DNA from 3 places in the Carboxydothermus ferrireducens DSM 11255 genome. Region 1 is predicted to be linked to each of the others. Evidence: riboswitches for the same ligand, from Rfam matches in the RefSeq annotation. Region 1 holds a riboswitch; each other region holds the start of a gene.
The links. Region 1 has a riboswitch for cyclic di-GMP ahead of CARFE_RS0106085 (DUF342 domain-containing protein). Riboswitches for the same ligand answer to the same signal wherever they lie in the genome.
Positions count from the first base shown of each region.

Region 2: another riboswitch for cyclic di-GMP. It lies ahead of CARFE_RS14185 (HD-GYP domain-containing protein); the one in region 1 lies ahead of CARFE_RS0106085 (DUF342 domain-containing protein).
Region 3: another riboswitch for cyclic di-GMP. It lies ahead of CARFE_RS0112090 (HD domain-containing protein); the one in region 1 lies ahead of CARFE_RS0106085 (DUF342 domain-containing protein).

Region 1 is NZ_ATYG01000014.1:54,443-57,530, reverse strand. It holds gene CARFE_RS0106085 (DUF342 domain-containing protein) at 1-1,438, opposite strand, end outside; cyclic di-GMP riboswitch class I at 1,496-1,580, opposite strand; gene fliN (flagellar motor switch protein FliN) at 1,588-1,980, opposite strand; gene fliY (flagellar motor switch phosphatase FliY) at 1,981-2,631, opposite strand; gene fliM (flagellar motor switch protein FliM) at 2,624-3,088, opposite strand, start outside.
Region 2 is NZ_ATYG01000009.1:57,422-60,509, reverse strand. It holds gene asnB (asparagine synthase (glutamine-hydrolyzing)) at 1-1,687, shown strand, start outside; cyclic di-GMP riboswitch class I at 1,780-1,866, shown strand; gene CARFE_RS14185 (HD-GYP domain-containing protein) at 1,926-2,849, shown strand; gene CARFE_RS0103795 (ferritin) at 2,921-3,088, shown strand, end outside.
Region 3 is NZ_ATYG01000048.1:1,814-4,901, forward strand. It holds gene CARFE_RS0112080 (ATP-binding protein) at 1-483, opposite strand, end outside; gene CARFE_RS0112085 (HD-GYP domain-containing protein) at 702-1,490, opposite strand; gene CARFE_RS0112090 (HD domain-containing protein) at 1,628-1,930, opposite strand; cyclic di-GMP riboswitch class I at 2,047-2,131, opposite strand; gene CARFE_RS15135 (GGDEF domain-containing protein) at 2,195-2,758, opposite strand; partial or broken gene CARFE_RS16870 (PAS domain-containing protein) at 2,765-2,941, opposite strand; gene CARFE_RS0112100 (PAS domain-containing protein) at 2,948-3,088, opposite strand, start outside.

The DNA of each region.
Region 1 (3,088 bases):
TTAGTACCACCCCGGGGTTTACTTTTTTAATTTTTACGGTACTTTCCTTTCCCACAACAATTTCCATTGTCGTGCCCATCGGGGTTCCCACTTCGTCCAGAGCAACTACCTTTCCCGCCTGCAATCTTCCCCCTACTACTACCGTACCCCCTTCCGCGATGATTGACCCGGTAGCCGTCACAGTACAGTGGTAGAGGGATTTACCGTTTAAAATAAAATCCCCAAAAACATTAAACTTGCTGTTTTGACCGGAATAAACCGTTAGTTGAAATGGATTAGCGCGAGCGTTTTGCTGCTCCTCCTGAAAATATTTTACACCCATTTCTATTAAATGCCACCACAGATTTATTTTTTGATTTAAAACAGTGGCAGGAAAAGTTTCAGAAAAACTTCTTAAAAGAGCGGCAAAAACCCTTTCCACTTCCAGGAGCCGTTCCAATCCAGCCCGCCAAAAAGCCTCCAGTTCCGGTTTATTTTCGGAAATTCCCTGAAAAGTTTTTTTAATTTTCTCCAAAAGTTTATTAAGTTCCTCCGGCTTTTTATAAAGCTGCTGTAAGATCCGAAATAGCGTAACCGGTTTTTCATTTAAATGCGGCAACAACTCTTGAATTAAAATCAGCAAAGGATGAAAGCTTTCTCGAAACTCGTTTAAAACCCGGACGATCTTTGCCGCTAACATCGGTTTTAACCCTACGGTAATTTCGGAGTTAATCACATTTTTTCTCCCAATAAACGATTCCCCGGCATAAATTTTGGCCGAATCCACATTCCCAAAAACTTCCACCGAACCTTCGGCTTTTAGTAAAACGTTTTCCAGGACATTACCGTTAACTTTTATGCTACCAACAAACTGGTAATTTCCAGTCTTGTAGGTGAGGTCCCGGTCTAAAGTTAACAAATTTTGTACCCCGAATCCGGTATGACCGATTCGTACCGGTAACCCTTTCACGGTGGCATAAACTTTATCGTCCTTAATTTCAGCCCCCTTCTGGGCTTTTAGTTTCACCGGGATATAACCTTTGGCCTTTACCGGTTTTCCGAAAACATCAATCCCATCTTCCCCGGGTTTTCCCCTTTTTACTTCGGCTAAAAGCTGACCTTCGTTCACCTGCGGGAGCGATTTAAAATAATAAATCCGGTGGCCAAGCTTATCAACGGTATATTTTTCTTCTTCCGCTGTAAAATAGGTAATTATTTCATCGGGCACCGGCGGTAATGGTTCCTTACCCCGGGCAATTAGCATAAACTGGCCGGGATTGGCCAAAACTTCAGGTATGTTTTCTTCAATTATCCCGTACACAATGCCTTTCTGGCTTAAAAACTCTTTTAAATCCTGTTCCGTTACCGGAACTTCTCCCCCTTTCTCCCCTTCCAGCAAAGAATATTTGACATAAGCCTCCAGATTATTGTTGGTTAACTTTAATTCCCAGTTGACCACCGTGCCCCCCACCTTTTTTAAAATTAAAAACCTCCTGCCAGAGGAGGTTTTTTATCCTTTGGCAGCTGGCTGGCATAGCCTTACGGCTTTAGCCCCTGTAGCTTTGCGTCGCCGGCTTTCGCCGGGTTTGCCCTTAACGTTTTCTCTCATTAAATTTTGCTTAACCGTTCCTTGGGAGAGAGGATTTGATTTATTTTGATGCCAAAATTCTCCCCGACTACCACAATTTCGCCTTTAGCCACAAGGGTACCATTCACCAAAACTTCTACATCTTCGTCCACCAATTGGTCCAGGTCAATTATTGCTCCCGGCCCAAAGCTTAAAATTTCCTTGATGGGACGCCGGGTTCGTCCTAACACGACCTCAACTTTAAGAGGAATATCTAAAATTAACTCTAACTTTTCATCTGCCGGCAAAACAAATTGTTCTTCCGCTTTTTCAACTTTTTTCTCACTATTCGTAGCTTTTGCTCCTTCAAGCATTTCATGAGCCATCACGGCCGGTTCCGTCTCCGGGCTCCCATACACTTTGGCCAAAAGCATCTAGGCCACTTCCTTGGCCGTTGCCGGCTCCATCACCTGCATGATATCGGTATCGATCAGACCTTCAATTTGCATATTAAAATAAATTACCACTACTTCGTGGCCGCCAAAAGGTTCGTAGGTATCGTTTTCCCGGGAATTGATCATTTTGGACCTGGGCGGCGAAATGTTAATCTTTCTTTTAAATATTTCCGATAAAGCAGTGGCACTGCTGGCAATCATCTGGTTCATTGCCTCTTGGGCGGCACTTTGTTCTAACTCCGTTATCTCCCCCGAATGGGTGCCGTCCCCACCCATCATTAAGCTGGCAATTACACCCACTTCGTTTTCCTTTATAATCAGGACATTTTTCCCCGACAACCCCTCGGTAAATTCCACTTCGATAACCATATACGGCTCGCGGAAGCTGGCAAAAAATTCCTTTTCCTTTTGCACTTCCACCCGGGGGCTGGTAATGATAACCTTCCTGCCCACCAGCTGGGACAGGGAAGTAGCCGCCGAACCCATGGAGATATTGCCCGCTTCCCCCAGGGCATCTTTTTCCGCATCGGTTAGGATAATTCCGGTGCCGCTTCCGTCGGATTCGGAAGGAACTGGCTCGCTTCTTAAAAGAGCATCAATCTCTTCTTGGCTTAAAAACTGGTTATCCATCGGCTTCATCCCTCTCTATCATCCCAGTTATCTGGCAACAAAGCTTCTCCCCTACACGGCCGGGTTGCACCTTAAATAGCCTCTGGTCTTCGACAAAAAGTTCCAATTCTTCGTCAACCTTCCGATTCAAAACCACTATATCCCCAACCTCAATTTTCAAAAATTCCCGCACCCGCAGTTCGGTCCCCCCTAAAAGAGCAGATACTTCCAGCTCACTTTCCGCTAAAAAACCTTCCATGTGCCGGGCAAAAGCTTCCCGGTCGGCTGCGGTGGCATGGGAAAACCAGTAGCTGGCCGAAAGCTTTGCCAGTAAAGGATCCAAAACTTCAAAGGGAAGGCAAAGATTAATTAAACCATTGTTCCCTAAAATTTCAGTAGTAAACGTAATTATCGCGACAATTTCATTGGGGGAAAGTACCTGATGTAATCTTGGGTTGTTTTCTAAAGCCTCGATCTC
Region 2 (3,088 bases), on a different contig from region 1:
GACGGTCATCGATCCGGAGCGGGGGCGGCAACCGATGATTCGCACCTACGGGGATTTGCAGTACGTTATCGTTTACAACGGTGAGCTCTATAATACCAAAGAGCTTCGGGATGAGTTAGAAACTCGGGGACACCATTTTTACACCACCTGTGATACCGAAGTTTTACTGGTTTCCTACATTGAATGGGGCAAAGAATGTCTTTCTAAATTAAACGGTATCTTTGCCTTTGCCATTTTCGATGAAAAAGAAAACCAGCTTTTTTTAGCCCGGGACCGGCTCGGAGTAAAGCCCCTTTTTTATGCTCTGGTAAATGATACCTTGATTTTTGCTTCTGAAATTAAAGCCCTTCTTCTTCACCCCGACATCCCTTCCAGGCTTTCCACCGATGGCTTAAAAGAAGTATTGTTTTTGGGTCCCGCCCGCACCCCGGGAATGGGAGTTTTTGCACATATTTCCGAACTACTTCCCGGCGATTATGCCGTATTTAACCCGGAAGGTTTATTTATAAAACCCTACTGGCGTCTTACTTCTAATCCCCATCCCGATGATTTCCCCACTACGGTGAAAAAAACCCGGGAACTTTTAGAAGACGCGGTTATTCGCCAGTTGGTTTCCGATGTACCCATTTGCACCCTTTTATCCGGGGGTCTTGACTCAACGGTAATTACTGCTTTTGCCGCCCGCCACCTTCATAGCCGTGGCGAAACTCTAAACACCTTTTCGGTGGATTATGCGGAAAACGAGCTGTATTTTACCGAAAGTGCTTTTCAGCCCAATTGCGATGCTATGTTTATCCCTTTGGTTGCCAAAGAGTTTAACACCCTTCATCGTAATATCGTGTTAACTCAAGAAGAACTTTTTGACGCACTATTTCCGGCTTTAACCGCCCGCGACCTTCCCGGTATGGTCGATATTGATTCATCCCTGTGGCTTTTTAGCCGGGAAATAAAAAAAGAAGCCACCGTGGGCTTATCGGGAGAATGTGCCGACGAAATTTTCGGCGGCTATCCCTGGTTTTTTAGAAAAGAAGCCCTTGAAGCCAAGACCTTCCCCTGGGCTCTAAGCTTAGACCGCCGAAAAACCCTTTTTAGACAAGATTTAATTGCCGAATTAAAGCCCGATGAATATGTCCAGAAACGCTATCACGAAGCTTTAGAAGAAATTCCTGAAATTTCCGGATTATCCCCGGAAGAAAAAAGGCTTCGGGAAATAACTTACCTTACCCTCACCCGCTGGATGCCTATATTACTGGACCGTAAAGACCGGATGACCATGGCCTGGGGTCTGGAAGTGCGAGTACCGTATTGCGACCACCGGCTGGTGGAATATTTGTGGAATGTTCCCTGGCACTTTAAAACCGCTGGAGGCCAGGAAAAAGGTTTACTACGGCAGGCAGTAGCGGATCTTATTCCGGACTACATCCTCAAGCGTAAAAAATCTCCTTATCCCAAAACTCATCATCCGCTTTATACCAAACTGGTAAGAGAAGCACTAACGCAAATCTTGGCCGAAAACTCTTCCCCGATTAACTTCCTGATAGATGAAAACGAGGTCCGAAAACTAATCACCAATCCCTCTCCCCCAAACGCCCGCCCCTGGTTTGGCCAGTTAATGGGCGATACCCAGATTATGGCGTATTTAATTCAACTAAATTACTGGTTTAAAAAATACCATATTTCTTTTTAATTTGAGTAGACAAATATTTAACATTTTTTCAACTTCTATCTTTACAAAATTGTCATTTTTTTGTAATATTTTTGTTGAAAATTAAATATTTTTGTCGATAAAGGCAAAACCGGCGAAAGCCGGTGACGCAAAGCTACAGGGGCTAAAGCGAATTTTCGCCATGCCAGCCAGCTGCCGAAGGATGAACTAAAAACCTCCTTGGGCAGGAGGTTTTTTGTTTTTGAGGAGGGAGAATTGCTTGGCCCGAAAAGCCAATATCTTTGAAAAAAGTTTTCATGCATCAAGTCGCGCCTTATTATTAACCGACTGGGAAGGAAATTTAATTGCAGCAAACCAGCAGTTTTACCAATTGTTTCAACAAGAAAAAATAGATTTTGCAAATTTTAATATTTTTCGCATGTTTCCAACACTTAAAGCCACCAAGCATTCTCTAACTCCAAAAAAAGGAGTAATTTTACAGACTTCGAAAAACTTAATTGTCAAAGTAGATATTGATTGCAATCAAAGTTTTGATTTCCGCCTTTTTTATTTTAAACTCCTGCAGTCAGAAGTCAAAACATTTAAGCTTACTAATTTAATCAATGAAGCTAAAAATCTTCAAAGTGTAAAACTTGTTTCAAAAATTCTCGAGATACGAGATCCTTATACTTCCGGCCATCAGGAAAACGTAGCACGAATTGCGGTAGCCATTGCCCAGGAGCTTGGATGCCCTCCACCGGTATTAAAAAGTATCTACATAGCAAGCCTTCTCCATGATGTCGGAAAAATTGGAATACCAATTGAAATTTTAAATAAACCGGGTAAACTTTTAAAACCCGAATTTGAACTAATTAAAACTCATCCCCTTACCGGTTACAACCTATTAAATGATGTTGATTTCGACTACCCCATTAGCGAATTTGTACTACAACATCACGAACGTATTGATGGTAGCGGTTATCCCAACGGCCTTAAAGGGGATGAAATTTACCTTGAGGCCAAAATTATAGCTGTTGCCGATGTTGTCGAAGCTATGAGCGCTCATCGTCCCTACCGCCCATCTTTAGGCATTAAAGCCGCGCTAAAAGAAATTGAAGCCGGTGCCGGCAAATTATATGATCAGGAAATAGTAGCCGCCTGTTTATACCTTTTTAGGAAAAAGAAATTTACTCTTAGCCCTTAATAAACGGCTTCATATCTACCCTTAATTAATGTTATACTTAATTAAGTAATTTCCACCAGGGAGGTATGTCTATGCTTAGCCAAAAGCTTTTAGCCGCTTTAAACGAACAGCTTAAATGGGAGTTTTATTCGGCTCATCTTTATCTTGCCATGGCCGCTTACTGCCACGACCAGGGGTTAGACGGCTTTGCCAATTTCTTTCGGGTCCAGGTCCAGGAAGAAACCTTCCACGCCATGAAA
Region 3 (3,088 bases), on a different contig from region 1:
TCTTCTTCCATATAGAGGGCTTTTATAGCTTAAAATCTCTTTCTCAATGAAACTTACAGAAGAGCCACAAATAATTAAAAAAAGTTTGGTATCTTTTAAATAATGATCTATTAAATTTTGCAGAAGAGATGGAATGCCTTTATTGGAATTAACTATATAGGGAAATTCATCAATAACAACAACCAAACGTTTATCTTTCGCCTGTTGTGCTAAAAAAAGAAACGCTTTTTCCCATGATTCAAATCTGCTTACGAATCCATCAAGGCCAAAATAGGATAATATTTTATCTGAAAAAGATTCTAGAGCAATTTTATCATTGTATTCTTCAGCAACAAAAAATATCGACGGCTTATCTTTACAAAATTCGGTTAATAATGTAGTTTTCCCCACACGTCTTCTGCCATACATAACTATAAAATGAAATTTGTTTTCGTTGTAAAGTTTATTTAAGGTTTTAAGCTCATATTGTCTGCCAATAAACATTAAATTCACCTCGCTAACTTATGAGTTACTAACTTTAAAGTTAGTAATTTTAGAGTTAATAAAATTATAACACAACATTTTTAGTATATCCAAGTATTTGTTCATTATACGTGTTACAGCTCAAAGCAAACCCCCGCTTTCTATTTTCATAAGCAGGGGCAAATTAAAAACAATTTGAAAGCACTGCTCTTAACTGCAGTGCTTTTTTAATCTTTAAATTATAAACCAATCATTCCATATCCCGCTTCTTTCTCTTTGTTTCCAGTAATATAATCTATATTTTCTTTCAGAAGCTTCACTATCTTTCTATCAACAATTTCCTTCGCTGCCATATCGGTTAATATATCTAAAGCTTCCTTCACATCCAGTGCTTCCCGGTAAGGCCGTTTCTCAGTTAATGCCACCCACTTATCAGCCACCGCAATAATCCTGGAAGGAACACATAACTCATCTCCAGAAAGCTTAAAGGGATATCCCTGGCCGTTTGGCTGCTCGTGGTGGTATCCTGCCCACCTGGCCAAATCTTCAAATCCAGAAATTTTATTCAGCATATGATAGGTAAAGTAAGGATGAGTTTTTATTAATTCAAATTCCACGTCGGTTAAAGGCCCGTTTTTTTCTAAAATTTTATTTGGAACTCCAAGTTTTCCAATGTCATGAACGAGTCCGGCAATTTCTATTAATGTCGTTATTTCTGTAAGTCCTGCAATTTCGGCAAGCTGCCTGCTTAAAACAGCAACACCTAAGGAATGGGTGCTTGTAAAAGGACTTTTGGCGTCAATAATATAGGCAAAGGGAAGTACTAAAAGTCTTAGTTCTTGTTCCCCAGCTATAATTCTTGCTTCAGGTCTTAATTCCTGAAGTCTTTCTTCAATATAATGCTCATCAAGGTCAAACCAGAAGCTTTCCTTCTTAGAAATCTCTAAAAACGCTTCTACAACTAATTCGTTGAAAAGTATATTTGTATTTTTAGTTAAGTAACGTTCTATCTCACTGCGCTGGAGCAACGCAAGACTTCTTTGTTTAAGAAGTAATTCAATCTGATCAGCAACAAAAATAATTTGGCTTAAAAGGTAATTGGTTTTATATCGTTCTTACGGCGGATAACCTATAAATTTACGGTGGTGCAGTCTGATTACTTCAGCTACTTCCCTATAAAAAATGGTACATCTTTTAAAAGTTTATAACCCAGCTCTGCATGTTTAGTATCGTATTTATCAATTGAAGATATATCATCCACATTCATCAATCGAGCTCCTGCAGCTAAATCATGAAGATATGCTGCCCAAAAAAGTGTTTCGTAATCTTTCTTTTCAAGCTTTAGCTTATTACCAATAGTTGCAGCAATATAGGCTACTCTTTCATGGTGGTGGGCAAATCTTTCTTTTGTAAACTCTAATGCTCTTGTCAAAGCAACAACTACATCAGTTAAATCAACTGTATACATTCCCTCTACCTCTTTTCATTGCATTTTTGCATGAAAAAATCTCCCTCCTGCCGTAAGGCATAAGGGAGATTTTAGTTTTCTACCTTAAACTTTTTAATCAACCTTTATGCCTTACATTAGGCAGCTGGCTGGCATAGCCTTACGGCCTTAGCCCCTGTAGCTTTGCGCCCCCGGCTTTCGCCGGGTTTGCCTTTGTCGAATACAAGTACTACAAAATTCTTTGCTCTTTTGCTGCAAATAGCAGTACATTAAGTGCTTCCTAAATTACTGCAAAAATACAGTCTTGTTTTTTCCACTGTTTTTGGCACGATAAAGAGCTTCATCAGCCCTCTGAATAATTTTCTCCACACTATAATTGTCTTCTTCTTCTAAGACGGCAACACCAAAGCTTGCTGTAAGTTTAATCTCAATATTTTTCCGGCTCAAGTGGAACATACGTTTTTCAACATCCTCACGGATTCTCTCCGCGATTTTTACTGCCATATTTTCATCTACTTTGCTTAAAAAAATTACAAACTCTTCTCCCCCAAATCTTGCAACAAAGTCGTATTTACGGCACATATTTTTTAAAACACCGGCAAACTCTCTTAATACCTTATCTCCTGCTTCGTGGCCATAATTATCATTAATTTTTTTAAAATCATCAATATCAATCACAATAATACCCACTTTTTCCTGTAACCTTTTACTCCGAGCCAGCTCCGATTCCGCTCTTTGAAAGAAAGCTCTCCTGTTGTAAACTCCAGTTAAAAAATCATACTTTGCTAATTTCTTCAATTTTTCTTCATACAATTTAAAAGGTGTAATATCTCGTTCAATCCTTACCACACGGTAAATCTCTCCCCTGTTGTCTTTTACCGGGAGATATTTAGCAGATATCCACCGCACTTTACCTTTCTTATCTATTATCCTGAACCTCGACGTAAAAAACCCAAATTTCTTTATTCTCGTTAATACATTTTCAGCATTTAAAAACTTTTTAAATTTTTCCAAATCCCTGGGATGTACTATTTCATCTCAGTGATTAGTGTTCTCTTTTGTTTCATTTACAGTAAAACCGTAAATCTTTTTAAAAGCCGAATTTTCATATAAAACTTTTCCTGTTCTTAAATCTTTAAGAATTAATATTTCTTCGACATTTTCTGTAACTTGCTCCAA